Regions from separate parts of the Pseudocitrobacter corydidari genome, predicted to be linked through region 3. Evidence: predicted binding sites of a transcription regulator. Region 3 holds the regulator's gene; each other region holds the start of a gene.
The links. The regulator Fur, encoded in region 3, represses iron uptake genes when iron is present. The targets are predictions, from matches to a motif close to ATAATAATGAGAACNACTATCAA.
Positions count from the first base shown of each region.

Region 1: the regulator Fur is predicted to act here: its motif matches at 7,534-7,556, upstream of zupT (zinc transporter ZupT).
Region 2: the regulator Fur is predicted to act here: its motif matches at 7,483-7,505, upstream of sodA (superoxide dismutase [Mn]).

Region 1 is NZ_CP087880.1:4,566,310-4,576,176, reverse strand. Features, by position in the region: gene tolC (outer membrane channel protein TolC) at 1-765, shown strand, start outside; gene G163CM_RS21395 (DUF1190 family protein) at 936-1,607, shown strand; gene G163CM_RS21390 (glutathionylspermidine synthase family protein) at 1,613-2,773, shown strand; gene G163CM_RS21385 (hypothetical protein) at 2,796-2,951, opposite strand; gene G163CM_RS21380 (aryl-sulfate sulfotransferase) at 3,309-5,105, shown strand; gene G163CM_RS21375 (thiol:disulfide interchange protein DsbA/DsbL) at 5,118-5,786, shown strand; gene dsbI (protein-disulfide oxidoreductase DsbI) at 5,802-6,476, shown strand; gene ygiD (4,5-DOPA-extradiol-dioxygenase) at 6,583-7,371, opposite strand; gene zupT (zinc transporter ZupT) at 7,563-8,336, shown strand; gene G163CM_RS21355 (fimbrial protein) at 8,657-9,220, shown strand; gene G163CM_RS21350 (fimbria/pilus outer membrane usher protein) at 9,281-9,867, shown strand, end outside.
Region 2 is NZ_CP087880.1:3,937,874-3,947,740, reverse strand. Features, by position in the region: gene pfkA (6-phosphofructokinase) at 1-735, opposite strand, end outside; gene fieF (CDF family cation-efflux transporter FieF) at 928-1,821, opposite strand; gene cpxP (cell-envelope stress modulator CpxP) at 1,950-2,447, opposite strand; gene cpxR (envelope stress response regulator transcription factor CpxR) at 2,598-3,296, shown strand; gene cpxA (envelope stress sensor histidine kinase CpxA) at 3,293-4,666, shown strand; gene yiiM (6-hydroxyaminopurine reductase) at 4,756-5,430, opposite strand; gene kdgT (2-keto-3-deoxygluconate transporter) at 5,548-6,531, opposite strand; gene sodA (superoxide dismutase [Mn]) at 6,790-7,410, opposite strand; gene rhaT (L-rhamnose/proton symporter RhaT) at 7,781-8,815, shown strand; gene rhaR (HTH-type transcriptional activator RhaR) at 8,816-9,664, opposite strand; gene rhaS (HTH-type transcriptional activator RhaS) at 9,736-9,867, opposite strand, start outside.
Region 3 is NZ_CP087880.1:2,319,420-2,329,286, reverse strand. Features, by position in the region: gene chiP (chitoporin ChiP) at 1-552, shown strand, start outside; gene chiQ (ChiQ/YbfN family lipoprotein) at 604-936, shown strand; gene G163CM_RS10830 (HAD family hydrolase) at 990-1,688, opposite strand; gene G163CM_RS10825 (LysR family transcriptional regulator) at 1,796-2,662, shown strand; gene fur (ferric iron uptake transcriptional regulator) at 2,716-3,168, opposite strand; gene fldA (flavodoxin FldA) at 3,451-3,981, opposite strand; gene ybfE (LexA regulated protein) at 4,132-4,425, opposite strand; gene ybfF (esterase) at 4,555-5,319, opposite strand; gene seqA (replication initiation negative regulator SeqA) at 5,503-6,060, shown strand; gene pgm (phosphoglucomutase (alpha-D-glucose-1,6-bisphosphate-dependent)) at 6,085-7,725, shown strand; gene speF (ornithine decarboxylase SpeF) at 7,784-9,867, opposite strand, start outside.

The DNA of each region.
Region 1 (9,867 bases), 2.2 Mb from region 3:
AGCTTCTCTACCGACAAGCCGAAAGCGGTCAATGCGCTGCTGAAGGAAGCGGAAAGCCGCAACCTGTCGCTGTTACAGGCACGCCTGAGCCAGGACCTGGCCCGCGAGCAGATTCGTCAGGCACAGGACGGCCACCTGCCGACCCTGGACCTGAACGCGTCTACCAGCGTGTCCAACACCAAATATAACGGCAGCCAGACCAGTGGGCCAAATAGCGGTAGCTATGCTGACCGCGACATCGGCCAGAACTCTATCGGCCTGAGCTTCAACCTGCCAATTTACAGCGGCGGTTCAGTGACCTCTCAGGTTAAACAAGCGCAGTACAACTTTGTTGGCGCAAGCGAGCAACTGGAAAGCGCGCACCGTACAGTAGTGCAGACCGTGCGTTCCTCCTTCAACAACGTCAATGCCTCTATCAGCAGCATCAACGCCTATAAACAAGCCGTTGTCTCTGCACAGAGTTCATTAGACGCGATGGAAGCCGGTTACTCAGTGGGTACCCGTACCATCGTTGACGTGTTGGATGCAACCACCACGCTGTATAACGCCAAGCAGCAGCTCTCCAGCGCGCGTTATAACTACCTGATTAACCAGCTTAATATCAAATCTGCGCTCGGTACCCTGAACGAACAGGATCTGCAGGCGCTGAACAGCACGCTGGGTAAACCGGTTTCAACGACGCCTGAGTCTGTTGCCCCGGAAAATCCAAAGCAGGATGCTTCCGCAGACGGCTATAACGGCGCGACCACTACCGCGAATCGTTAAGCCCGACGACGTATAAAAACGCCACGCCCAACACGCGTGGCGTTTTACATTGCGCAGAACGTAAGGCAACGTAAAGATCCCCCTGTTTCTTCCCCTTCTCGCTTCATTTTCAACCAGTCATCCACTATCCTGAGCGCTAATGCTCTACCATTGGGTCCAGGAAGATAACGATGAAACGGACAAATAATATTAAGCATGCCGCTTTTCGCAAAAGCTGGAGTGCACGCCATTTAACACCGGTTGCTTTCGCTGTCACCGCCGTCTTTATGCTGGCGGGCTGTGAGCAAAGTGACGAAACGGTCACCCTCTATCAAAACGCGGACGACTGCTCGGCAGCCAACCCGGGGAAAGGTGCGGAATGTACCACCGCCTTTAATAATGCACAGAAAGAAGCGGAACGTACTGCACCGAAATATGCCACGCGTGAAGATTGCGTCGCGGAATTTGGTGAAGGCCAGTGTCAGCAAACGCCTGCTCAGGCAGGTGTCGCGCCAGAAAACCAGGCTCAGGCGCAAAGCAGCGGCAGCTTCTGGATGCCGTTGATGGCCGGTTACATGATGGGTCGTATGATGAGCGGCGGCGCGGGCTTCCAGCAGCAGCCAGTGTTCACATCCAAAAACCCGTCCAGCCCGGCATACGGTAAATACACCGACGCCAGCGGCAAAAACTACGGCGCCGCGCAGCCAGGACGCACCATGACGGTACCGAAAACCGCGATGGCGCCAAAACCGGCGACCACCAACACGGTCACCCGTGGCGGCTTCGGTGAGTCTGTCGCGAAACAGTCGACAATGCAGCGTAGCAGCGCGTCCGGCACCTCTTCTCGCTCAATGGGCGGCTAAGTCAGATGGAAAGAATCAGTATTACCGAGCGCCCGGACTGGCGCGAAAAAGCCACCGAATATGGCTTTAACTTCCACACCATGTACGGCGAGCCGTACTGGAGCGAAGAAGCGTATTACAAGTTGACCCTGGCCCAGGTTGAAAAACTGGAAGAGGTCACCGCAGAACTGCACCAGATGTGTTTAAAAGTGGTGGAGCGCGTAGTCGCCAGCGATGAGCTGATGACCAAATTCCGCATTCCGAAACACACCTGGGGCTTTGTGCGTCAGTCGTGGCTGACGCATCAGCCTTCGCTCTATTCACGCATGGACCTTGCATGGGATGGCGTGGGCGAGCCGAAGCTGCTCGAGAACAACGCCGATACCCCAACCTCGCTGTACGAAGCGGCGTTCTTCCAGTGGATCTGGCTGGAAGATCAGCTGAATGCCGGTAACCTGCCGGAAGGCAGCGATCAGTTCAACAGCCTGCAAGAAAAGATCATCGAGCGCTTCACCGAGCTGCGTGAACAGCATGGTTTTCAGCTGCTGCACCTGACCTGCTGTCGCGATACCGTGGAAGATCGTGGAACCGTGCAATATCTGCAGGACTGCGCGGCAGAAGCGGAAGTGGCAACCGAATTCCTGTACATCGACGATATTGGCCTGGGTGAAAAAGGTCAGTTTACCGATCTCCAGGATCAGGTTATCGGCAACCTCTTCAAGCTCTATCCGTGGGAATACATGCTGCGCGAGATATTCTCAACCAAGCTTGAAGACGCTGGCGTGCGCTGGCTGGAACCGGCATGGAAGAGCATTATTTCCAACAAAGCGCTGCTGCCGCTGCTGTGGGAGATGTTCCCGGATCACCCAAATCTGCTGCCCGCTTATTTTGCCGAAGACGATCATCCGCAGATGGACAAATATGTGGTGAAACCGATCTTCTCCCGCGAAGGCGCCAATATTTCGATCATTGAGAACGGCAAAACGCTGGAACAGGTTGAAGGGCCTTACGGTGAAGAAGGCATGATCGTGCAGCAGTTCCATCCGCTGCCGAAGTTTGGCGACAGCTATACGCTGATTGGCAGCTGGCTTATCAACGATCAACCGGCCGGAATTGGCATTCGCGAAGATCGCGCGCTGATTACCCAGGATCTTTCCCGTTTCTACCCGCATGTTTTTGTCGAGTAAGTCCGGATTCAGATACCGCTTCTTATTGGGGCGGTATTTTCTCTTCGCGCCAACGGCGAATCATCTCCAGCAACGCCTCTCTTTCCTGCCGACAGGCGCGGCGCTCACGCCTGACATGGTAAATAGAAAATCCTGCAAGTACAGCGACCAGGGCTATCCAGTACCACGCGATATACATTCTTTCATCCTTAAAAGTTAAATTTAATTCACATTCAATATTTTTATTTCACATAAACATATTTTCATTTGTTTTTTCATTAAGGTTATTCTGTTATTTATCATAGAAATAAATAACAGAATACCATGATGAAAGATATACATTCTGCTATTTAAAACAATGCAACCAGGATCACACTCTATAACAATAGCGGTTGTGGTTGATATATCACAACCCTACTATCTCAATCATTAAATTCGCTCCATGCATTTACCAAAAATATATTTAAAAATAAAAGATAGATTTAAACCTCATTCAGAAAGAACGATGTTTGTTTTCTCATAAATAACCCACGGGAATATATAAGGAAATATCGTTATGTTTAATCAATATCGAAAAACGTTCCTCGCGGGCGCCGTTGCGCTTACCTTTGGTTTATCTACCGCCAGCGCGCTGGCCGCAGGTTTTCAGCCGGCGCCACCGGCGGGTCATCTGGGTGCCGTGGTGGTTGATCCCTACGGACACGCGCCTTTAACCGCGTTGGTTGAACTCGATAGTCACACCATATCCGATGTGAAAGTCACCGTTCATGGTAAAGGCGAGAAAGGCGTGCCTATCAGCTATAGCGTAGGCGAGGAGTCGCTGAAGAACTACGACGGTATTCCTATTTTTGGGCTGTATCAGAAGTTTGCCAACAAAGTCACCGTGGAATGGAAAGAAAATGGCAAGCCGATGAAAGACGACTACGTGGTGCAGACTTCCGCTATCGTTAACCACTATATGGATAACCGCTCTATCTCTGACCTGCAACAACCGAAAGTCGTTAAAGTCGCCAAAGGCTTTGAAGATCGCCTCTACATGGTGAACACCCACACCTTTACCGCCCAGGGCTCCGACCTGCACTGGCATGGCGAAAAATCAAAAGACGCCGGTATTCTCGACGCGGGCCCGGCAACTGGCGCGCTGGCTTTTGATATTGCGCCATTTACCTTTGTGGTGGATACCGAAGGTGAATATCGCTGGTGGCTGGATCAGGAAACCTTCTACGATGGGCATGACCGCAACATCAACAAGCGCGGCTACCTGATGGGTATTCGCGAAACGCCACGTGGAACCTACACGGCCGTGCAGGGCCAGCACTGGTATGAATTCGATATGATGGGCCAGGTGCTGGAAGATCACAAACTGCCGCGTGGGTTCGTCGATGCCACCCATGAATCCATCGAAACGTCGAAAGGCACCGTGCTGCTGCGTGTCGGTAAACACAGCTATCGCCGCGATGACGGCGTACACGTCAACACCATCCGCGACCATATTCTGGAAGTGGATAAATCAGGCCGCGTGGTCGATGTCTGGGACCTGAACAAAATCCTCGATCCGATGCGTGACTCGCTACTGGGCGCGCTCGACGCTGGTGCCGTTTGTGTGAACGTCGACCTTGCGCACGCAGGCCAGCAGGCGAAGCTCGAACCCGATACACCGTTTGGCGATGCGCTGGGCGTAGGGCCGGGACGCAACTGGGCGCACGTTAACTCAATTGCTTATGACGCCAAAGACGACTCCATTATTATTTCTTCACGCCACCAGGGCGTGTTTAAAATTGGCCGTGATAAGCAGGTGAAATGGATCCTTGCGCCGTCCAAAGGCTGGAATAAACAGCTGGCAAGCAAACTGCTGAAACCGGTTGATGATAAAGGCAAACCGATTAGCTGTGATGAAAACGGCAACTGCCAGAACAGTGATTTCGACTTCACCTACACCCAACATACCGCGTGGCTCTCCAGCAAAGGCACACTCACCGTCTTTGATAACGGCGATGGTCGTCATCTCGAACAACCCGCCCTGCCAACGATGAAATATTCCCGTTTCGTGGAATATAAAATCGACGAGAAAAAAGGCACCGTCCAGCAGGTTTGGGAATACGGTAAAGATCGCGGCTACGACTTCTACAGCCCGATTACGTCTGTCATCGAATATGAAAAAGACCGCAACACGATGTTTGGCTTCAGCGGCTCCATTCATTTATTCGATGTTGGTCAACCGACCATTGGTAAGCTCAATGAAATTGACTACAAAACCAAAGAAGTGAAAGTCGAAATCGACGTTCTGTCGGATAAACCGAATCAGACCCACTACCGTGCAATGCTGGTTCATCCGCAGCAGATGTTTAAATAAGAAGGAATGGCTATGTCTACGAAATGGATTAAATCATTATTTACCGGCGTGGTACTCACTGCCGCGCTGGCGACATCTTTTGCCGCATCGGCTTTCACTGAAGGCACAGACTACATGGTGCTGGAGAAACCGATTCCCAACGCCGATAAAACGCTGATTAAAGTCTTCAGCTACGCCTGCCCGTTCTGCTACAAGTACGACAAAGCCGTGACCGGCCCGGTGTCGGAAAAAGTGAAAGATCTGGTGGCCTTCACCCCGTTCCATCTGGAAACCAAAGGCGAATATGGCAAGCAGGCCAGCGAAGTCTTTGCAGTGTTAATTGCCAAAGATAAAGCCGCAGGCATTTCACTGTTTGATGCCAACTCGCAGTTCAAAAAAGCGAAGTTCGCCTACTACGCGGCGTATCACGACAAAAAAGAGCGCTGGTCTGACGGTAAAGACCCAGCCGCCTTTATCAAAACCGGCCTGGATGCCGCAGGTATGAGCCAGGCTGATTTTGAAGCCGCGCTGAAAGAGCCTGCCGTTCAGGAAACGCTGGAAAAATGGAAAGCAGCCTACGATGTGGCCAAAATCCAGGGCGTTCCGGCCTATGTCGTTAATGGTAAATATCTGATCTACACCAAGAATATTAAATCCATCGACGCTATGGCAGACCTGATTCGCGAACTGGCGAGCAAATAATACAGGGAAACGCTTATGGCTTTCATTAAGGGATTATTGAGAGACCTGCGAAGAACGCCGGTCGATACGCTGGTGAGGTGGCAGGAACGGCGCTTTCTGTGGCTGTTTATGGCTATCGCGATGGGCGCGCTTATCGTGCTGGCGCACTCATTCTTCCAGATCTATCTCTACATGGCCCCGTGCGAACAGTGTGTTTATATTCGCTACGCGATGTTTGTGATGGTATTTGGCGGCGTGATTGCGGCGATAAACCCAAAAAACATTATCCTGAAACTGATTGGCTGCGTAATGGCGTTCTACGGCAGCATTATGGGGATTAAGTTTTCGATCAAGCTGAACGGTATCCATTATGCGGTGCATAACCCGGACCCCGACGCGCTGTTTGGCGTACAGGGCTGTTCAACTGACCCAACTTTTCCCTTTAATCTGCCGCTGGCGCAGTGGGCGCCGGAATGGTTCAAACCGACCGGCGACTGCGGCTATGACGCGCCCATCGTGCCTGATGGCGTCACGCTTAGTAGCACTCAACAATGGTTTGTTAATTTGTACCAAAGCTCAGAAGGCTGGTATCTCCTGCCGCCATGGCATTTTATGAATATGGCGCAGGCGTGCATGCTGGCTTTCGGAACTTGCCTGGTGCTGCTGCTGATTATGAGCGCAGCCTGGGGTATAAAGCTGGTCAGAGGATGAAACAAGCCTGATGGCGCTGCGCTTATCAGGCCTACCGACAGTCCGTAACACATTGACAGAGCGGGCTATTCGTAGGCCGGGTAAGCGCAGCGCCATCCGGCAAAAACTACCCGATTTGAACAGACAACATGCTTAAGCTGCCCATCTCCAGGCCATCCACCGGGATCGTGATAGGTTCTTCGCCATCCCACGCGCCCAGCACATACAGCAGCGGCAGGAAGTGATCCGCCGTCGGGTTCGACAATGCGCCGCCTTCATGATCCAGATAGTTCACCAGTGGATGCTGTTCCGTTGGCCCTTTCCAGCTCAGATTCTCTTTCACATACTCATTAAAGGACGATGCCCAAGGATACGGCGTGCCATCACCGTGCCATTTCGCGGTCCGCAGGTTATGCACCACGTTGCCGCTGGCCACCAGCATAATCCCTTCATCGCGCAGGCTGGCGAGCTTACGCCCCATCTCCATGTGCCACGCCGCCGGTTTAGTGCTATCAATGCTTAACTGCACCATCGGAATATCCGCGTTCGGGTACATCTTAATCAGCACGCCCCAGGAGCCGTGGTCAAAACCCCAGGCTTCATTGTCCAGTGTTACAGGCACCGGTGACAGCAATTCAACCAGCTTCTGCGCCAGTGCCGGAGAGCCCGGTGCCGGATAGTGAATGTCATACAGCGCCTGAGGGAAGCCGCCAAAATCATGAATCGTCTTCGGCGTTTCCATGGCCGTCACGCCGGTTCCACGGGTGAACCAGTGGGCGGAAATCACCACAATCGCTTTTGGACGCGGCAGCGTCTCGCCCAGATGCTGCCAGGTGCGGGTATAGATGTTGTCTTCCAGCACGTTCATCGGGCTACCGTGACCTAAAAACAACGCTGGCATTCGGGTACGAGACATGGTGTTATCCTCATAAAGAGTACGATGTAATAACACTACATTAACCTGTTTTAGACAGGGTGAAACTCAGATAAGCGTGATGATGATCTTCAGAAAATTTGAATGTAAGCTGGAGTAAAGACGCAATAAGCCTCTCGTAATGGACGACAACTTTTAGTATAAATGATAATCATTATCATAAGGAGTAAGCGATGTCGGTACCCTTAATTCTGACCTTATTAGCGGGTGCGGCCACGTTTATTGGCGCGATCCTTGGCGTTATCGGGCAAAAGCCATCTAACCGCGTGCTGGCGTTTTCGCTGGGCTTTGCGGCGGGCATTATGCTGCTGATTTCCCTGATGGAAATGCTGCCTGCCGCCCTGCATACCGAAGGCATGTCGCCCGTATTGGGCTACGGTATGTTTGTCGTCGGCCTGCTCGGCTATTTCGCGCTCGATCGCCTATTGCCGCACGCCCACCCGCAGGATTTAGCGCCTGCGGATGTAAAACCCCTGCCGCCCAACATCCGGCGAACGGCGGTTCTATTGACGCTGGGCATCAGCCTGCATAACTTCCCGGAAGGTATTGCGACGTTTGTTACGGCCAGCAATAACCTGGAACTCGGCTTCGGCATCGCCTTTGCCGTCGCGCTACACAATATTCCGGAAGGCCTCGCCGTTTCCGGGCCCATTTATGCCGCTACTGGCTCAAAGCGAAAAGCGGTATTCTGGGCAGGAATTTCCGGGATGGCGGAAATCCTCGGCGGCGTGCTGGCATGGCTCATACTCGGTAGCCTGGTGTCACCGGTAGTGATGGCGGCCATTATGGCGGCGGTGGCCGGAATTATGGTCGCGCTGTCAGTGGATGAGCTGATGCCGTTGGCGAAAGAGATAGACCCCAACAACAACCCAAGCTACGGCGTATTGTGTGGCATGTCTGTGATGGGGCTTAGCCTGGTCCTTTTACAATCGATTGGACTCGGATAATATTTTTACGCCGTGCCAGGATTACAGCACGGCGTAATTAAGCCGGCTACATTGTGTCACACAATTTAATCCGAAAATTCAGTAACCCACTTGTAAGCCCAGAAGATTTCATAATAATAACCATACAAAAAATTGAGCTATTTAACAAAACCAATCACAACACAAATATTATCATTAGATAATATTATTAAAGACAATATTTTAAGTTTTATGAATTTCACTTTTAAGCCTTCCTAATTCTACATTAATACTCCTTACGATATAATTGAGTCAAAGAATATTAAATTTAAACCTATCTCTTTATATTAAAAGGATATTCTATGATTTCAGGAAAGAAAACATTGCTGGCGTTGGCATTAACCGCTCTCACTTCTGGATATGCGCTGGCGGATGTCGACGGCGGTGGCGGCAAAATTACGTTTACGGGTCTGGTCATCAGCGCGCCGTGCTCTATTCAGGCTGACGATGTTGATAAACAGGTCAATCTGGGGGAAGTTCCGGCTACCTATATCAATGCGAACAATCACTCTGATGCAGTAGACTCAAGCCTGCATCTGATTAACTGCGACTTACCAAATTCCGACAACGGAAACGCGCAGAAAGTGACCAAAGTTGACGTTACCTTCAGCAGCGGCAGCGTTGATCCTTCAGACAGCAGCCTGTTAACCAATACCTACGCCAGCGGCGCGACCAACGTCGGTGTGCGTATTCTGGATAAAAACAGCAGCAATATCACTCTGGGCGCAGCACAAACTCTCGACCTTATCGCAGCGTCCCAAACCCAAATCCTGCCATTTAAAGCCTGGATGGAAAAAATCGGCTCCAACAGCGTCACGCCGGGAGGCGTAACGGCGACGGCAAATTATACGCTGACCTACAAGTAATAGATGGCGGCCTCTATGGCCGCCCCTTTCGCTTATTGCAATAGCCCCGGTAAGGACGCCATGGATACTTGCAAGTTTCTGATTTTAAGCAGTGGTTTGTTATTCACCGTCTCTGCTCAGGCCGTTGAATTCAATCTCAATGTTTTGGATAAGTCTATGCGTGACAGCGTAGATATTTCATTGCTTAAAGAAAAGGCAGCGATTGCCCCCGGAAACTACTTCGTTTCCGTGGCGGTAAACAAAAATCTTATTTCTGCCGGGCAGGAGCTTCACTGGAAAGCCAATGGAAAAACGGTGGCGGTTTGTATTCCGGCTGAACTTGCCGATCAACTCGGTCTTAAGGAAAACATCCGCAACGCACTAACGCTGAAAGAGGGGTGCGTCGATTTTAGCAACCACTCTGCTATCCAGTTTACACTGGATCGTGCCGATCAGCGTCTGGATGTCAGTATCCCCCAGGCAATGCTCTCCTGGAAATCAGACAACTGGATGCCTCCTTCCTCCTGGGATGATGGGGTGGCGGGCTTGCTGCTGGATTACAATCTTTTTGCCAGCACTTATCGTCCTAATCACGGCGAGCACAGTGAAAATATTAACTCTTACGGTACGGCGGGGCTGAATATGGGCGCATGGCGTCTGCGCAGCGA
Region 2 (9,867 bases), 1.6 Mb from region 3:
TGCACGGGTTTCACGGCCGGTTTCTTTCTCAATGAAATGCGCCAGCTCGTCGATATCACACATGTGTTCAGTGATGGCGACGATTGCGTGTTTTTTACCTTTCGCGATGCCGGCTTTGATTTCATTCACCAGATCGTCACGGTTAAACTCAACTTCCGGCAGAACCACGAATTCACAACCACCGGCAATCGCTGCCGCCAGGGTCAGGTCTCCGCAGTAACGGCCCATGACTTCCACAACAGAGATACGCTGGTGAGAAGAAGAGGTGTCACGCAGGCGGTCAATCGCTTCAACCACGGTGCTCAGTGCGGTGAAGAAACCGATGGTGTAGTCAGTGCCCTTGATATCGTTGTCGATGGTGCCCGGCAGGCCGATGCACGGGAATCCCATTTCGGTCAGACGCATGGCGCCCATGTAGGAACCGTCACCGCCGATAACAACCAGCGCGTCCAGACCGCGTTTTTTCATGTTTTCGATAGCCACAGCGCGGATATTCTCATCACGGAATTCCGGGAAACGCGCTGAACCGAGGAAGGTACCGCCACGGTTGATCATATCGGAGACGCTGTAACGGTCGAGTTGAACCATACGGTCTTCATACAGACCCAGGTAACCGTCATAGATACCAAAAACTTCCAGACCTTCCGTTAACGCAGCGCGCACAACACCACGAATGGCAGCGTTCATACCCGGCGCATCACCGCCGCTTGTCAACACACCGATTTTCTTAATCATGACTACCTCTGAACTTAGGAATGCTAATAATTAATTCTTCTGCCCGAAGCGCTCCCTGTAGGGAGAGAACGACCTTATTACAGATAGTATATCAAGTGCTTCGTGCTGAATTGATTCAGGTCAGGCCGAATGGCGGTTATTTGAACAAAAAATGCCGATCGACCCCACACTTTTACAACGACTTACGAAAGTTCAAACGCTCCTGCCACCATCCGGGACAACTGAGCACGGATCCTGGTGAATAATCACATCGGATCCGGGGAAGCGACGCAAAATAGCCTGCTCCACCTGTTCGGCAATCACATGTGCCTGAACCAGGGGTAGGTTATCTTCCATTTCCAGATGGATCTGAATAAAGCGGGTCGGCCCTGACTGCCGCGTTCTGAGATCGTGTGCACCGCTTACCCCAGGCCAGGCGGTCACGATGTCGATAATTTCCTGACGTTCTCCGTCGGGTAATGCGCGATCCAACAAAGACTGAACCGCCTCATAACCCATACGTAATGCGCTATATAAAATATAGATGCCAATTCCTAAAGCAAACAGCGCATCTGCGCGATGCCAGCCGTACCAGGAGAGCCCCAGCGCGACCAAAATTGCACCGTTCATCATAACATCAGACTGATAATGAAGCATATCCGCCCTTACCGCCTGACTTTGCGTTCTCCGCACCACCCAACGCTGGAACGAAACCAGCACTAACGTACTCACCAACGCAATGAGGGTGACAATGACGCCAATACCCGGTTTATTCATCACCTGCGGCTGTGCCAGGTGCTGAATGCCTGTTAAAAACAGGAACAGCGCCGAACCGGAGATAAACATGCTCTGCGCCAGCGCCGCCAGAGATTCAGCTTTGCCGTGGCCGAAAGTGTGTTCATCATCAGCGGGTTGCAGCGAATAACGCACCACCCACAGGTTAGTCAACGACGCCGCGATATCCACCAGGGAATCCACCAACGCCGCCAGAATACTGACGGAACCGGTGTACCACCATGCAAAAATTTTAATCAAAAGTAACACAGAGGCCATCACCGTCGCGGCAAGCGCTGCGCGGCTGATGAGCTGGCCATATGATTGATTCATAAACGCTCCTGCCATTCATTCTGCGGCTAGTATAGCGGAGGCGGTGGCAAAATTTGGGCAAAAAAAAACCCCCACATCATGTGGGGGAAGACAGGGATGGTGTCTATGGCAAGGAAAAACAGGGTTTGTTACTGGTTGCTACGGGTACTACTAAATAACATTGTCGTTGGGTTTTTCTGCATCCCGGCAACCTCACGCAACTGATCCATACGTTGCTGGTGTTTCTCATTTAAAGCCGCTTGCTGCTCTGGCGTTAGCAGGCGATACATCTGGTTGCGCACTTTCGCCATTTCTACCTGGCGTGCAACCTGCTCCTGCGCCATTTTTTCTGCCTGAGCGCGTACAGCGGCTTCATCAAATTTTTCTGCTGTGATGAGACGATGCATCGTCTCGACTTCGCTAACATTAACGGGTGGCTGGTCATGCCGGGCACGTTGCATCAGATCTCGCATCTGCTGACGTTGATGTTCGGTTAAACTTATGCCGTCAAACATATGACCCTGACTGCTACGCTGCGTGCTACCCTCAGCGGGGTGCCAGTTAACGCTGGTGACGACTTCAGCTGCCTGGCTATAAGCACTTAGCGCCAGTGTTGAGGCCATGACGGCAGCGATAACATTGCGCATCACTTGCTCCCAAAAACTTTTGTGTCGCGATTCAACGAGAGACAGTTTACGATTCAGGCTGCAAACATGCGTCAGGGGGTGTAAAACAACGTAAAGTCATGGATTAGCGGGCCTTGATGACGTAATTTCTGCCTCGGAGGTATTTAAAATATGAATAAAATTTTATTAGTTGATGATGACCGCGAGCTCACTTCCTTGTTAAAGGAGTTGCTCGACATGGAAGGGTTCAACGTTCTGGTAGCCCATGACGGTGAACAGGCGCTGGCACTTCTGGACGACAGCATCGACCTGCTTTTGCTCGATGTGATGATGCCGAAGAAAAACGGTATCGACACGCTTAAAGAGCTTCGTCAGACACACCAGACCCCCGTTATTATGCTTACCGCGCGCGGAAGCGAGCTGGATCGCGTTCTGGGCCTTGAACTGGGCGCAGATGACTACTTGCCTAAGCCGTTTAACGATCGCGAGCTGGTTGCGCGTATACGTGCGATTCTGCGTCGTTCCCACTGGAGCGAACAGCAGCAAAACAGCGACGTCGGTTCCCCAACCGTTGAAGTTGATTCCCTGAGCCTGAACCCGGGCCGTCAGGAAGCCAGCTTTGATGGGCAGGTCCTTGAACTGACCGGCACTGAATTCACCCTGCTTTATCTGCTGGCACAGCATCTCGGCCAGGTAGTTTCTCGTGAACATCTGAGCCAGGAAGTGCTGGGCAAGCGCTTGACCCCGTTCGACCGCGCTATCGACATGCACATCTCTAACCTGCGCCGCAAACTGCCGGAACGTAAAGATGGGCATCCGTGGTTTAAAACCCTGCGTGGTCGCGGTTATCTGATGGTGTCGGCTTCATGATAGGAAGTTTGACCGCACGCATCTTCGCCATTTTCTGGTTAACGCTGGCGCTGGTGCTGATGCTGGTTCTGATGCTACCGAAGCTCGATTCTCGTCAGATGACCGAGCTGCTGGACAGCGAACAGCGCCAGGGCATGATGATTGAGCAGCACGTTGAAGAAGAGCTGGCGGCCGACCCACCGAACGATTTGATGTGGTGGCGTCGTCTGTTCCGTGCCATTGATAAGTGGGCGCCGCCCGGCCAGCGCCTTCTGCTGGTGACCAGCGAAGGCCGCGTGATTGGCGCAGAACGCAGCGAAATGCAGATCATTCGCAACTTTATCGGGCAATCAGATAACTCAGATCACCCGCAAAAGAAAAAATATGGCCGCGTTGAGCTGGTTGGCCCGTTCTCCATCCGCGATGGGGAAGATAACTACCAGTTATACCTGATTCGACCTGCCAGCAGCTCGCAGTCCGATTTTATCAACCTGCTGTTTGACCGCCCGTTATTGCTGCTTATCGTGACGATGTTAGTCAGCTCGCCGCTGCTGTTATGGCTGGCGTGGAGCCTGGCAAAACCGGCGCGTAAGCTGAAAAACGCCGCCGATGAAGTCGCCCAGGGGAACCTGCGTCAGCATCCTGAACTGGAGGCCGGCCCGCAGGAGTTTTTAGCCGCAGGCGCCAGCTTTAACCAGATGGTGACGGCGCTGGAACGCATGATGACGGCGCAGCAACGTCTGCTTTCTGATATCTCTCACGAGTTGCGCACGCCGTTAACGCGTTTGCAACTGGGTACCGCATTATTGCGCCGCCGCAGCGGAGAGAGCAAAGAGCTGGAGCGTATTGAAACCGAAGCGCAGCGTCTGGACAGCATGATCAACGATCTGCTGGTGATGTCGCGTAATCAGGCAAATAACGCGCTGGTCAGCGAGACGATGAAGGCCAACCAACTGTGGGGCGAAGTGCTGGACAACGCCGCATTTGAAGCCGAGCAGATGGGTAAATCTTTCAGCATCGATTATCCGCCAGGGCCATGGCCGCTGTACGGTAACCCGAATGCGCTGGAAAGCGCGCTGGAAAACATCGTCCGCAATGCCCTGCGTTATTCGCATACCAAAATCGCCGTGGCATTTTCGGTTGATAAAGACGGCGTCACCGTGAATGTTGACGATGATGGCCCGGGTGTCAGCCCGGAGGACAGAGAGCAAATCTTCCGTCCGTTCTATCGCACCGATGAAGCACGCGACCGTGAATCCGGCGGCACCGGGCTTGGCCTGGCGATTGTTGAAGCCGCTATTCAGCAGCATCGCGGCTGGGTTAAGGCTGATGACAGCCCGCTCGGCGGGTTGCGGTTAACGATTTGGTTGCCATTGTATAAGCGGACCTAATCGGCGCCACGCCCGGTGGCGCTTCGCTTACCGGGCCTACAGATGCGTGTAGGCCGGATAAGCGCAGCGCCATCCGGCGTAGTTTTAAATTACTTCCCCCACAATCTCCGCGAATTATCCTCTATCTTGCCGCTAAGTACCCGCTTCTGCATCGTTCTTGTCCAGCTTACTGACAGCCCCGCAGCCGACATCAACCGATGATACTGCTCTTCATCAAACGGCATATGCCACGCAATCGCTGCCGCTTCATGCACGGAAACATCACTTAGCCGTGAAACCAGCTCCAGCGGCGCATCGCTCGACACCTGCCCCGGCGCGACCACGCGATACAACCAGCCCACTTTGCCACGGCTTTGCATCTGCGAAGAGATATCGGCAATGCCAAAATGGTAGTTCAGCTTAAAGCACGGTGAACGCGGCTGGCTGATTTGAATCAACGCCTCGCCCCAGCGGAAGATATCGCCGATAAAAGCCTCTTTTTCCGTCAAACCGTGCGTTGAAAGATTTTCGCCAAACGCGGGCGCATAGAAGAGATCGGCCTGATCGGGAAATTCGCGCATCCACTCGGCGTAATGCTCGCGAGGATAGTGGCACAGCGCACGATCCGGCCCACCGTGAATTTTTTTCTCTGCCTGCTCATCACCCGCCAGCCCCAGTTCGGTCAGCGTCAGCTCGCCGTCTACCTGCACCTTAGCAATCGCACTCGGGCGGCTACCGTCGTAGTCGCGGATGGTGCCAATAAAAACCTCAACCGGATAATGCATTTCGTCACCCTGTTACACGGAAATCACTGCCTAAAGGCTCGCTGGTTGCAGGGGGAAATTCAATCTTTTTTTGCTATTAAAAAACCGGCCATGAAGGCCGGTTTCTCCGCGCAAAAGCTATTTCACGCGGTGACGTAAGTCCATCTGCACTCTTTCCGCTTTCGCATAGCGAGACCAGATGGAGGTAACAATCGGCACCAGAATCGAGGTCACAATTACCGACGTTGCGACCAGCGATGTGGCGGCTGGCGCCATCGGTTTAAACGCCGGTACCATCTCCGCAATCAACACCGGCGTAGCGACGGCTGCGCCCGCTGAACTGGACGCGGCAATACCCGCTGTACCGTCACCACCGCCGATGAATTTATCCGCCAGCATCAGTGGGATACCGGTGATAATAATCACCGCCACGCCCAGCAGAATCCCCAGTAAGCCCGTCTGCGCAATAACGCTTAAATCGATGGTATTACCCAGCGCAAAAGCGAAGAAGGGAATCAGCGTCTGCACCGCTTTGGTAAAGAAATCGCGCAGCTCAGGGTCAAGATTACCGAGCGCAAAACCAATCAGGAACGGCAATACCGCGCCAACAAACACATGCGGTTCAAACGAGGCGATCCCCGCCGTGCCGAGAATAATCATCGTCATCAGCGGGCCGGACTCCAGCGACATCAATACAAACGCGCCCGATTCCTCTTTGGTGCCGTACTGCTGCATGATAGACGCGTAAAGCCCGCCGTTGGTCATATCCATCGAGGCGACCAGAGCCAGCGTTGATAACCCGGCAAAGAATCCCACTTCAACGCCGTGAACAGGCAGCAAGCGAGAGGTCACCGCAGCGACAACCCAGGCGACCAGAATTTTGGTGATGACCAGCGTACCCGATTTACGCAGCACCGTTCCGGTCGCGCTAAGTTTGATGGATGCGCCCATACAGAAAAACCATACCGCCAGTATGGGTACCGTTCCGGTGATCATCCCATTGGTGAATGAGCCAAAATATTTACCTGCGCCCGGAGAGAAAGTGTGGCAAAGCGCTCCTAAAAACAGTGGCACCAGCATCATGCCGCCCGGAATTTTTTCTATCGCACGTTTAATTTGCATCGTCATCATCCTCATCCAGGATCGCTAATTTTTTGCCTGGCGGGTTTTTCTGAAACGGCCTGAAAAACTCGTCTTCGATGATGAGATGCTAGACATTCATCGTACAAATAAAAGTGATCCAACATACAAATTAAAACAATATTTCATTTTTTACGGGATCGCGTTTCTTATATGGATTGCAGATAAAAAAAAGCCCCCGCTGGCTTATCCTACGGAGGCTTTCGTACCTCACCTTACGGCAAGGCTATGGAAAATAACTTATTTTTTAGCCGCGAAACGTGCAGCAGCTTCGTCCCAGTTCACCACGTTCCAGAACTCTTTGATGTAGTCCGGGCGGCGGTTCTGGAATTTCAGGTAGTAAGCGTGTTCCCAAACGTCCAGGCCCACAATCGGGAAGCCAGATGCGCCAGAGATAGCTTCACCCATCAGCGGGGAATCCTGGTTAGCGGTAGAAACCACAGCCAGTTTGTCGCCTTTCAGCACCAGCCATGCCCAACCTGAACCGAAACGGGTTGCAGCCGCTTTTTCGAATTCTTCTTTGAATTTATCAACGGAACCGAAATCGCGCTCGATAGCCGCTTTCAGGTCACCCTGCAGGGTGGTGCCTTTTTTCAGGCCTTTCCAGAACAGGCTGTGGTTAGCGTGGCCGCCGGCGTTGTTGCGCAGGAACGTTCTTTTTTCAGCCGGGATCTGGTCCAGTTTGGTGATCAGTTCTTCAGCAGACAGGGAAGCGAACTCCGGCAGGCTTTCCAGCGCGGTATTCGCGTTATTCACGTAAGTCTGGTGGTGTTTAGTGTGATGGATTTCCATCGTCTGCTTATCGAAGTGCGGTTCCAGGGCATCGTATGCATAAGGCAGTGATGGCAGGGTATAGCTCATAATCTTCTCCATTATTGTCGGGCGGCAAAGTGTTAACGCCGCGTAAGCAGTTGGTTCATTATAGTTAATTAAATGATATTGAAAATGATTATCAATGCCGTAGTTTTTATAAGGTTATAACTTTTTGTTATGTGGCTGATTTTACGGGACTTACAGGTCATAAACACGTTGCCTATCAATGAAAAAGGCACAACCGCCTCGCTTTTTACACAGAATGTAAAAGTGTGAAGCCACTCACTAGGACATTGCTCTGATGGTCATTTTTTGAATCTCTGTGGCAATTACCGGAAGGTTATTAAATCGCATACTTTTTAAGCTCAACGGGTTGGCAGGAAGCCTGAACCAACAACAACCCGTTGAGGAAACAATAATGAATAATGCGATTATGATGGGCATTTTCTGGCATTTGATAGGCGCAGCCAGTGCAGCCTGTTTCTATGCCCCTTTCAAGAAGGTCAAACACTGGTCCTGGGAGACGATGTGGTCCGTTGGCGGCACCGTGTCGTGGCTTATCCTTCCCTGGACAATCAGCGCCCTGCTGTTACCCGATTTCTGGGCCTATTACGGCTCTTTTAGCGCCTCAACCCTGATGCCGGTCTTTCTCTTCGGCGCGATGTGGGGCATCGGCAATATCAACTATGGCCTGACGATGCGCTATCTCGGCATGTCGATGGGCATCGGGATAGCGATTGGCATTACGCTGATTGTCGGCACCCTGATGACGCCGATTCTGAACGGTAACTTTGATGTGCTGATCAACACCAAAGGCGGCCGCATGACGCTGCTGGGCGTGCTGGTAGCCTTGATTGGCGTTGGCATCGTCACCCGCGCGGGCCAGTTGAAAGAGCGCAACATGGGCATTAAAGCGGAAGACTTTAACCTCAAGAAAGGGCTGGTGCTGGCAGTGATGTGCGGCATCTTCTCAGCGGGGATGTCATTCGCGATGAGTGCGGCAAAACCGATGCACGAAGCGGCGGCTGCGCTGGGCGTTGACCCTCTTTACGTCGCGTTGCCAAGCTATGTGGTCATCATGGGCGGCGGCGCGCTGATTAACCTCGGTTTCTGCTTCATTCGTCTGGCAAAAGTGAAAACTCTGTCGGTAAAAGCTGACTTCTCGTTGGCAAAACCGCTGATCATCACCAACGTATTGCTCTCCGCCCTGGGCGGCCTGATGTGGTACTTACAGTTCTTCTTCTACGCCTGGGGCCACGCCAAAATTCCGGCACAGTATGAATACATCAGCTGGATGTTGCACATGAGCTTCTATGTGCTGTGCGGCGGTCTGGTTGGGCTGGTATTGAAAGAGTGGACCAATGCAGGTCGCCGTCCGGTCGGCGTGCTGAGCGTCGGCTGCGTGGTGATTATCATCGCGGCGAATATTGTTGGGCTGGGTATGGCCAGCTAATCAGGCAACCACTCCGCTACGATGACGCCACTGACCTGGCGTCATCCCCACTTCGCGGTTAAACACCACCGAAAAGTAGTTACTGTCCTCAAAACCGCACTGCATCGCCACCTCTCCGATCATCAAATCTGTATGCTGCAACAAATACTGCGCGTGGCAGATGCGCAGCTGGCGCAGATAGTGATTTACCGTCATGCCCGTCTGTTGGCGAAACTGCTGACGCAGCGCGCGTTCGCTGCAACCTTCCTGTGAACAAAACAGATCGAGTGAGAAAGGGCGGTTCAGGCTTCCGGCGAGGGCGCTCAGCAATCGGTCGAGCAACGCTTCGCTTTGCGTCGCTTCCAGATTATCGGTGGCGTAACGGTAGCGTTTGAAAGAGACCACCAGTTGGGCGAAGAGCAACTCGGCCATTTCATTCGCCAGCGGTTCATCTTTGCGGCTTTCATGTTCCAGTTGGGTGATGATTTGCCGCGTCTGGGTCATTCCGTTGCTGCCAATGCGCCAGTGCGGCGTCCAGGCGCTGCCGTTCAGGCCGGGCAGGTAGTTTTGCCAGTCCAGATTAAGCTTCAGCCGCTCTGGGCAGTAGATAATATTCTGTAAAACCAGATCGTTAACCGAGGCGTAGGAGTGTTTATCTTCCGCGCGAATGTAGAAGAGATCGCCCCGAGTGATGCGATAAGGCCGATCGTTGAGCATATGCAGGCCGTTTCCGCGCCAGACCAGCACCAGCTCGCAAAATTCATGGGTGTGCTCCGCAAAGACATTTTGCGGATAACGATCGGCGACCGCCACCGCCTGCCCGGGGCGGGCAAAGAATTCCTCTTTTCGCAGAACTAAGTGACCCGACACAGCCATACCTCACGACCTATAACGCACTATTGTCGCAGTTCTACGCTGAGAAAACGTTGATAGCCGCCGCGTTACTGCAAGGTGGCATCGCGGCCCTGGCGGATATCGCGCGGCGACCAGTTAAATTCCCGGCGGAACAGAGTGGAAAAGTGATTGCTGTCGCCAAAACCGCAGTGATAGGCAATGTCCGTTACGCTTTCGTC
Region 3 (9,867 bases):
GATATTTATGACGGCACCGCATGGTTGCAGGCGCTGACCTTCGGTTACAAAGTGGGTCAGGTTGACCTGCGTCTGGAAGGGACCTGGGTTAAGGCTGAAGGCCAGCAGGGCTACTTCCTGCAGCGTATGACGCCAACCTACGCCTCCTCGAACGGTCGCCTGGATGTATGGTGGGATAACCGTTCCGACTTCAACGCCAACGGCGAAAAAGCGGTGTTCTTCGGTGCGATGTATGACCTGAAGAACTGGAACCTGCCGGGCTGGGCTGTAGGTGCATCATACGTCTACGCCTGGGATGCCAAACCGTCTACCTGGCAGATCAACCCGGACGCGTACTACGACAAAAACAGAACCATTGAAGAGTCTTCTTACAGCTTTGACGTGGCATACACCGTACAGGAAGGCCGCGCGAAAGGTACGCTGTTCAAACTGCACTTCACCCAGTACGACAACCACTCCGATATCCCGAGCTGGAGCGGTGGTTACGGCAACATCTTCCAGGATGAGCGCGACGTGAAATTCATGGTTATCGCACCGTTCACCATCTTCTGATAAGTATTCAGGCGGGCCGCAGCGCCCGCCGTGTCGTATAAGGCTAATAACATGAAAAAAACAGTGATGATTGCTGCGCTGGTCGCGGCGCTGGCGGGCTGCGCTCAGTCTGAAGCACCAAAAGAAGATACGCGTTTAAAAGATGCCTATAGCGCCTGTATCAACACCGCAGAAGGCTCGCCGGAAAAAATCGAAGCCTGCCAGCAGGTGCTGAACGTGCTGAAGCAGGAGAAGGCGCACCAGCAGTTTGCCAATCAGGAAACCGTGCGGGTAAGCGATTACCAGGCGTGCATTCTGGCGAGAAAAACCGGTAACGATCAGGCCGTGAAGAAAGATTGCGGGTTAATCTGGCAGGAAATTCGCAGTAATAATACTCCCCGTTAAGATAACGTGCCCGATGAGCTTGCTTGTCGGGCACGGCTGCATGAATGTGCAAACTAAGCGGGTATCAACATTATCGTATTCCCAGGTCGAAGCGATAAGACGAATTGTCCTGCCTCATCGGTGTGCCATTGAAGGTGACTGAAATCGATTACGGCACACTCCGGACCACCGTTTTGTAACGCCTCGCTACCTACGCCAACGCAGTACGTACCCGCGCTGACAGCGGAGGTGATCCCGCTGTGGGAATCTTCAAAAACTAATGCCTTATCTGGTGTGATCCCCAGCCGCGTTGCCGCCAATAAATAGGGATCAGGCCACGGTTTTCCTCTTTCGACGTCATCACGTTCGACAACGGTTGAAATAGCATCGTCTGCGCCCAGCATATGAATGACACGATCGATTTTCTTGCGCCAGCCGCTGGTGACGATACCGATGGTGATCCCTGCATGGTGTAGGGCTGTAATAAACTCGGCAACGCCCTTAATGGGATCGTAATCTGCATTATTTTCTGCATCGATAATGTACTGCTGAACGAACGCCTGATCTTGCAGGGAAAGATCGTTGAATAATGCGTGAATCGTATGTGGCCCCGGCTGACCATGAATGTGCCGGGCAATATCCGCATCGCTGATATCCCGGTTATAAAGCTTGCCTGCCTCCCTCCATGCCTTTTCAATCACGAGGTTAGAATCGATCAACACGCCATCCATATCAAAAAGGACAGCAGTCAGTACGGGCATCGCTTGAGTCATTTTTCCCCCTGTATCTTCTGAAAACATCCTGTGACTTTTTATGGATAATCGGTTGAAACAGAGGCTATGTATAATGCTATTTTTTCGCGCAGGGATAAAAAACGGGAATGGAAAATCGCCGACTACAGGCATTTGTTACGCTCGCGGAGCAGGGGAGTTACCATGCCGCTGCAGATGCGTTGTGTATCACTCAGCCTGCGTTAAGCAAACAGATCCAGGCGTTGGAGCACGATTTGAATTTGGTGCTTTTTACCCGCGGACGTCATGGCGCAACGTTGACACCTCAGGGGAAATTGTTCTATCCCGAGGCGTGCGAATTTCTGGTGCGTTACCGCGAATTGCGGAAATTTGCCGGGGATATCAAACGGGGGGCGACAGCCAAACTCGCCCTCGGGTTTGGGCTATCGACATATTCTCTTACGCCGCAATGGATTAATACTTTTCAGGCGCGTTTTCCTGATGTCACCGTCTCGCTCAACAACATTCCTTCAAGTGTGCAGTGCCGAATGCTGCTCGAAGGAGCGCTGCATATTGGTTTCTTGCGGCTGCCCGTTCTGCCGCCTCTGTCACATTTTGTGATTAAACAGGAGCGTCTGGTGCTTGCCGTTCCCGCGAATGCGTCTGTAAAAGAAGGGTTACATCATCTTGTTGAACACTATCCGTTATTACGACTGAGTACGCACGCCGCGCCGTGTCTGGCTGAGCAGGTTCGCATCATCCTCGCCGAGCAGTTTCCCGATGTGCATGCGGTATCCGTTTCCGACGATATGCATTCTTTACTGGCGCTGATCGGTGGCGGTAACGGTATTGCCTTTTTGCCTGAGAGCATCTGTAACGTTCTGCCCGCCGGGGTAAAAATGGTCGAACTGGCTAATGTCAAAGTGGGGTGGGAAATTGCGATGGCCTGGGATCCTACGCGAGAGCATGAAGGACGGGACAATTTTCTGCGGATGGTGATGGAAATGAAGCCATAGACCACCATAAAAAAACCAGCCCGTAAGCTGGTTTTGTCATTTCAGTGTGAAAATTACTTCTCTACGCCATCGTGCGCGTGTTCATCTTCGCGGCAGTCGCCCTCAGCACAGTGACCATACAGGTACAGGCTGTGGTTGGTTAAGCGGATACCGTGTTTCGCGGCAATTTCACGCTGACGAGCTTCGATGGAATCATCGCTGAATTCGATAACCTTGCCGCAGTCGAGGCAAATCAGGTGATCGTGATGGTGTTGTTGAGTCAGTTCGAAAACGGACTTGCCACCTTCAAAATTATGGCGCGTGACAATGCCCGCGTCATCAAACTGGTTCAGAACGCGGTAGACGGTAGCCAGACCAATCTCTTCACCCATGTCGATCAGGCGTTTGTATAAGTCTTCCGCGCTGACATGGTGATTGTCTGGTTCCTGAAGCACTTCCAGGATCTTTAACCGGGGAAGTGTGACTTTCAGGCCAGCCTTCTTTAATGCGGTATTGTTGTCAGTCATGCGGAATCTGTCCTGTTGCTAAACGATTGACTTCCAAACGCGGAAGTAACACAGAGAGTGCACCGAGTGTAATGCGTCTCATTATAGAATGACGCCTTCTAAATGAAAACAGCAAGACCTGGGCGAATAAAGATTTCGAAAACGAGGCTTGACCAGCAAACTCGCTAAATTCAGAAGATATTGTACAGATTTACGCTCAAAAGTTAAAAAATTGTAGCTATTATTTTGATTGCTTCTACCTATTAATGCGGCGCGATTTAAAAAATCACGCCGCATTAAGAATCAGGCGTTTTTGATCTCTTCCAGATGCAGCTCTTCAGAAATCTGTTTTACCCATTTTTCTACACGTTCAGCGGTCAGTTCCGGCTGGCGGTCTTCATCGATAGCCAGACCTACGAAGTGATCGTCATCAGCCAGCCCTTTAGACGCTTCAAAGTGGTAACCGGCTGTTGGCCAGTGGCCGACGATGGTCGCACCGCGCGGTTCAATGATGTCGCGGATAGTGCCCAGCGCATCACAGAAGTATTCCGCATAGTCTTCCTGGTCGCCGCAGCCGAACAGTGCAACCAGTTTCCCATTGAAATCAACTTCTTCCAGCGTCGGGAAGAAATCGTCCCAGTCGCACTGGGCTTCACCGTAGTACCAGGTAGGAATACCCAGCAGCAGAATGTCGAATGCAGCCAGGTCTTCTTTGCTGCTCTTGGCAATGTCATGCACGTCGGCAACGTCTTTACCAAGCTGTTTCTGAATCATTTTTGCAATATTTTCGGTATTGCCGGTGTCGCTACCAAAGAAAATGCCAACGATTGCCATGAGTTAAATAACCTCTTGAAACTTAATGATATGGTGGTGGCGTATTGCCCACAGATAAGGGCAATCATAGCAGAACAGAGAAGGGTGCGGAATCAGCAATCGTACCGGACTGCACACTCTGCTACATGAAAGCGGGATTTTACGAAATTTTCAGAGCTTTTCCTGCGCGCGAAGCACGGCTAACTGGCTCATCAGAATCTCTTCGATAAGCTCACTGCGACTCATATCGCGCGCGGTTGCCAGTTCGTTCAGAGCATCTACCGCATCGTTATTGAGTTTCAGCTCGACGCGCTTCAGACCGCGAACTTTATCGCGTTTTAATTGATTACGCTTATTGATGCGCAGCTGTTCGTCACGCGAAAGCGGATTGGTTTTGGGTCTTCCCGGCCGACGCTCATTTGCGAACAAATCAATTGTCGTGCGGTCCGTTTGTTCTTTTGCCATGATTCAGAGTGACTTCGGGGAAACAAGCTACCGGGAAACGCCCGGTGCAGACAGCGCGCAATCATACATCAGTGCAACCGACACGCCAACGACCACGGCCATAATGGCGCGCGGTCGTTGAGTTTTTAATCAGTCTGCTAAATATCGGCGGATGGCGCGCAGCACCGCGTCCGGTTTTTCCGCATGCACCCAGTGCCCGGCGCCTGCAATGACGTGCGCACGCGCCTGCGGGAATTGCGAGAGCAGGTCGTCACGGTAAGCTTCGGTAACATAAGGCGAATTTCCGCCTGGGATAAACAGCGCCGGATGATCCCACGCCGGAATCGTCTCCCAACCGACGATGTGCGGATACTGATCCCACAGCACGGGTACGTTGAAACGCCACTCGCCGTCAACAAACGACTTCAGCAGAAACTGAATCACACCTTCTTCGGCTAAAAATTCGCGCATCACGGTTGCCGCCTGCTGGCGTGAGGAGACACCTGCGTTGGTGACCGCGTTAATCGCCGCAAAAATTTCATCATGGCGACGCACATGATAATCCACCGGCGCGATATCAATAGCGACCAGATTATCGATGCGTTCCGGAGCCAGCGCGGTCAGGGCCATCACCGCTTTGCCGCCCATCGAGTGACCAATCACCGTGGCTTTCTCAATGTTGTGGGCGTCGAGGGTATCCAGCAGATCCTGGGCCATCGCCGGGTAGTTCATCTCGTCCGCTCGCGGAGAAAGACCGTGATTACGCATATCCACTTGCAGGATATCGTGGTCGGTCACCAGGTCGCGCGCCAGTACGCCAAGGTTGTCCAGGCTACCGAAAAGGCCGTGAACGAGCAGAATGGGGGAATTATTGTGCAGGTTTTGTGCAGATTGCGCTCGGGTATTCAATTTCATAGCAAAGTTCTTTTTTTCGCTCTGTCGGGTTAGGGTATTATGTTGGACATTCTCACGTTCAGGGGCAAGATACGATTTTTATCCCATTTTTGCCGCTATCCTGGTATGACGCTATCCGCTGTTGGGTTTTGAACATATAATCCCAGCAACTTGTATTCAGAAAAATTATTGCACTGGATTAAGATGAAAACGATCGAAGTTGATGACGAACTCTATCGCTATATTGCCGCCCACACACTGCACATTGGCGAGAGCGCATCCGACATTTTACGGCGAATGCTGAAGTTTTCCGCCGCATCACAACCTGTTGTTGCTGCTCCGGTTGCCAAAGCTGAAGTTGCGCCTGCTCAGGTTGCTCCAGTTGCCGAGGTAAAACCGGTTAAAACCGCGAAAGATAAAGTTCGCGCGATGCGTGAACTGCTGCTCTCTGACGAATATGCTGAGCAGAAAAAAGCCGTCAATCGCTTTATGCTGATCCTGACGACGCTCTACAAACTGGATAACAACGCGTTTGCCGAAGCGACGGAATCGCTTCATGGGCGCACGCGTGTCTACTTTGCCGCCAACGAGCAAACCCTGCTGAAAAACGGTAATCAGACTAAACCGAAACAGGTACCTGAAACCCCATATTGGGTGATCACGAATACCAACACCGGTCGTAAATGCAGTATGGTGGAACACATTATGCAAACCATGCAGTTCCCCGCTGAATTAATCGAAAAGGTATGCGGCACAATCTAACCCTTGCATAAGAAGGATCAAGCAATGGCAAACCATAACCGTGCGGGCCAGCCTGCACAACAGAGTGATTTGATTAACGTCGCCCAACTGACGTCTCAGTACTATGTGCTGAAACCGGAAGTGGGTAACGCAGAGCATGCAGTGAAGTTCGGTACTTCCGGACACCGTGGTAGCGCGGCGCGCCAGAGTTTCAATGAACCTCATATTCTGGCGATCGCGCAGGCTATCGCCGAAGATCGTGCGAAAAACGGCATTACCGGCCCTTGCTTCGTCGGTAAAGATACCCACGCGCTCTCTGAACCGGCGTTTATCTCGGTACTCGAAGTGCTCGCGGCAAACGGTGTGGATGTCATTGTGCAGGAAAATAACGGCTTTACGCCGACCCCTGCTGTGTCGAATGCTATTCTGGTCCACAACAAAAAAGGTGGTCCATTGGCTGACGGTATCGTGATTACGCCGTCTCACAACCCGCCGGAAGACGGTGGTATCAAATACAACCCGCCTAACGGTGGCCCGGCCGATACGAACGTTACCAAAGTGGTGGAAGATCGCGCCAATGCGCTGCTGGCCGATGGCCTGAAAGGCGTGAAACGTAATTCTCTGGATGCCGCGCTGGCGTCCGGTCATGTGAAAGAGATGGATCTGGTGCAGCCGTTCATCGAAGGGCTGGCGGATATCGTCGATATGGCGGCTATCCAGAAAGCGGGCCTGACGCTGGGCGTCGATCCGCTGGGTGGTTCCGGTATCGAATACTGGAAACGTATCGGCGAATACTACAAGCTGAATCTGACCATCGTTAACGACCAGGTTGACCAGACTTTCCGCTTTATGCATCTCGACAAAGATGGCGCAATCCGTATGGACTGCTCCTCCGAGTGCGCGATGGCCGGTCTGCTGGCGCTGCGCGATAAGTTTGACCTCGCGTTCGCCAACGACCCGGACTACGACCGTCACGGTATCGTTACGCCTGCGGGCCTGATGAACCCGAACCACTATCTGGCGGTTGCTATCAACTACCTGTTCCAGCACCGTCCGCAGTGGGGCAAAGATGTCGCCGTGGGTAAAACGCTGGTTTCTTCTGCAATGATCGACCGTGTGGTTAACGATCTGGGCCGCAAGCTGGTGGAAGTGCCGGTAGGCTTCAAATGGTTCGTTGATGGTCTGTTTGACGGCAGCTTCGGTTTCGGTGGCGAAGAGAGCGCCGGGGCATCGTTCCTGCGTTTCGACGGCACGCCGTGGTCGACCGATAAAGACGGTATCATCATGTGCCTGCTGGCTGCGGAAATCACCGCCGTCACCGGAAAAAATCCGCAAGAGCATTACAATGAGCTGGCAAAACGCTTCGGTGCGCCAAGCTACAATCGTTTGCAGGCCGGTGCGACCTCTGCACAGAAAGCGGCGCTGTCTAAACTCTCCCCAGAGATGGTGAGCGCCAGCACGCTGGCCGGTGACCCTATCACAGCACGTCTGACGGCTGCACCGGGTAACGGCGCATCCATCGGCGGTCTGAAAGTGATGACCGACAACGGCTGGTTCGCCGCGCGTCCGTCAGGCACCGAAGACGCCTACAAAATCTACTGCGAAAGCTTCCTTGGTGAAGAACACCGTAAGCAGATTGAGAAAGAAGCGGTTGAGATTGTTAGTGAAGTGCTGAAAAACGCGTAAAAGCGAATAAATAAAAAAGGAGCCGCAAGGCTCCTTTTTTATTGGCGTGTTGAGCAGGTTAGCTCTGTTTAATCACGTAACACCACACTTCTTTGCGGCCTTCATGCTCCTGGATATAAACCCCCTGTAATTCCGGTGCGAAGCCCGGCAGCAGGTTGATACCTTCCTCCAGCGCGGCAAAATAGCTAAGCACAGCACCGCCCCAGACCTCACCAGGAACAACGCACAATACGCCCGGTGGGTAAGGGAGTGCGCCTTCAGCCGCAATGCGTCCCTCGGCATTACGCAGAGAAACCAGGTCAACCTGACCACGCAGATAGGCATAGTTGGCTTCCTGAGGGCTCATAACAACGCGTGGCAAATGAGCCTTGCGGAACATCTCTTTTTGCAGCTGTTTAACGTTGTTGCGGGCGTAAAGATCGTGCATCTCCTGGCAGAGCTGGCGCAGGGTATATCCGGCGTAACGTTGTTGATGCTGTTTGTACAGGCACGGTAAAACATCAGCAAGAGGAGCATCTTCTTCGAGCAGCTGTTCAAAACGTTCCAGCAACGCAACCAGCTGTTGCAGTTTTGGCAGGTCTTCGGCTGGCGTCATCAGGAACAAAATCGAATTCAGGTCGCATTTTTCCGGCACAACGTGATTTTCGCGCAAGAAATTGGCAAGAATCGTGGCGGGGACGCCGAACGCTTCATACTCGCCAGTTTGTGTGTTGATGCCCGGCGTGGTGAGCAACAGTTTGCAGGGATCGACAAAATACTGCTGATCGGCATAGCCTTCAAAAGCATGCCAGCGTTCACCTGGCACAAACTGGAAGAAGCGCAGGTCGTTGGCAATCACGTCGGTATCCCAGCTTTCCCAGGGCTTACTATCAATTGTCTGCGGTACAAACGGGCGAATATGACGACAGCGGCTAAGGATCAATTTGCGCGCCTCAATGCCGTTTTTCACACAATCCATCCACATTTTTTTCCCGCTTTCGCCTTTGTGCATCTGCGCGTTGACGTCCAGAGCCGCAAACAGCGGGTAGAATGGGCTTGTGGAGGCATGCATCATAAAAGCGTTATTCAGACGCTTGTGGGGAACGTAGCGCGGTTGCCCCTTGATGTGGCTATCTTTTTTGTGAATCTGAGAGGTTTGCGAGAAACCGGCCTGTTGTTTATGAACAGACTGAGTGACGAGAATACCCGGATCGTTTTCATTGAGCTCAAGCAGCAGCGGTGAACAGTCAGCCATCATTGGAATAAATTGTTCATAGCCGACCCACGCCGAATCAAAGAGGATGTAGTCGCAGAGAGCGCCAATCTTATCGACCACCTGACGGGCATTGTAGATGGTGCCATCGTAAGTACCGAGCTGAATAATCGCCAGGCGGAACGGGCGTTTTTCCTGCGCGCGCGACGGCGCAACTTCAGCTATCTGTTCGCGCAGATAACTTTCTTCGAAGCAATGGGCATCTATGCCGCCAATAAAGCCGTAAGGATTTCTGGTCGTTTCAAGATAGACCGGTGTTGCGCCAGCTTGCAGAAGAGCACCATGGTGATTTGATTTGTGGTTGTTGCGATCAAAAAGTACTAAATCACCTGGGGTGAGCAACGCGTTAAGCACTACTTTATTTGACGAGGACGTACCGTTCAAAACGAAATAAGTTTTGTCGGCGTTGAATACTTTTGCAGCATGCTGCTGGGCGGTACAGGGAGCACCTTCATGAATGAGCAGATCGCCCATCGCCACATCGGCGTTACATAAGTCTGAGCGAAAAAGCGTTTCACCAAAATAGTCGACAAATTGGTTCCCCGCAGGATGACGACGGAAGAATTGCCCACCCTGATGCCCGGGGCAATCGAAGGCGCTATTCCCTTGCTCAACGTAATCGACCAGCGCGTGGAAAAAGGGGGGCAGTATCTGGCGTTCATATTTCAGTGCGGCCGTTTCCAGTTGTCGCCCCTGATATTCAGCATATTCTGGCTTCTCTGAGAAAATAGCAGTGAGAGATGCCAGATATTTCTCATTAATTTTGTGTTCTGGCGCAACAGTAACAAAAATAGGGAGTGAATATCCGGTAAGCTGAATACGGTTTAATACTGCGTCGTTAAGTTCAGTATAATTCAGAACAATAGCGGCAACATCGACAAAGGTTGTCG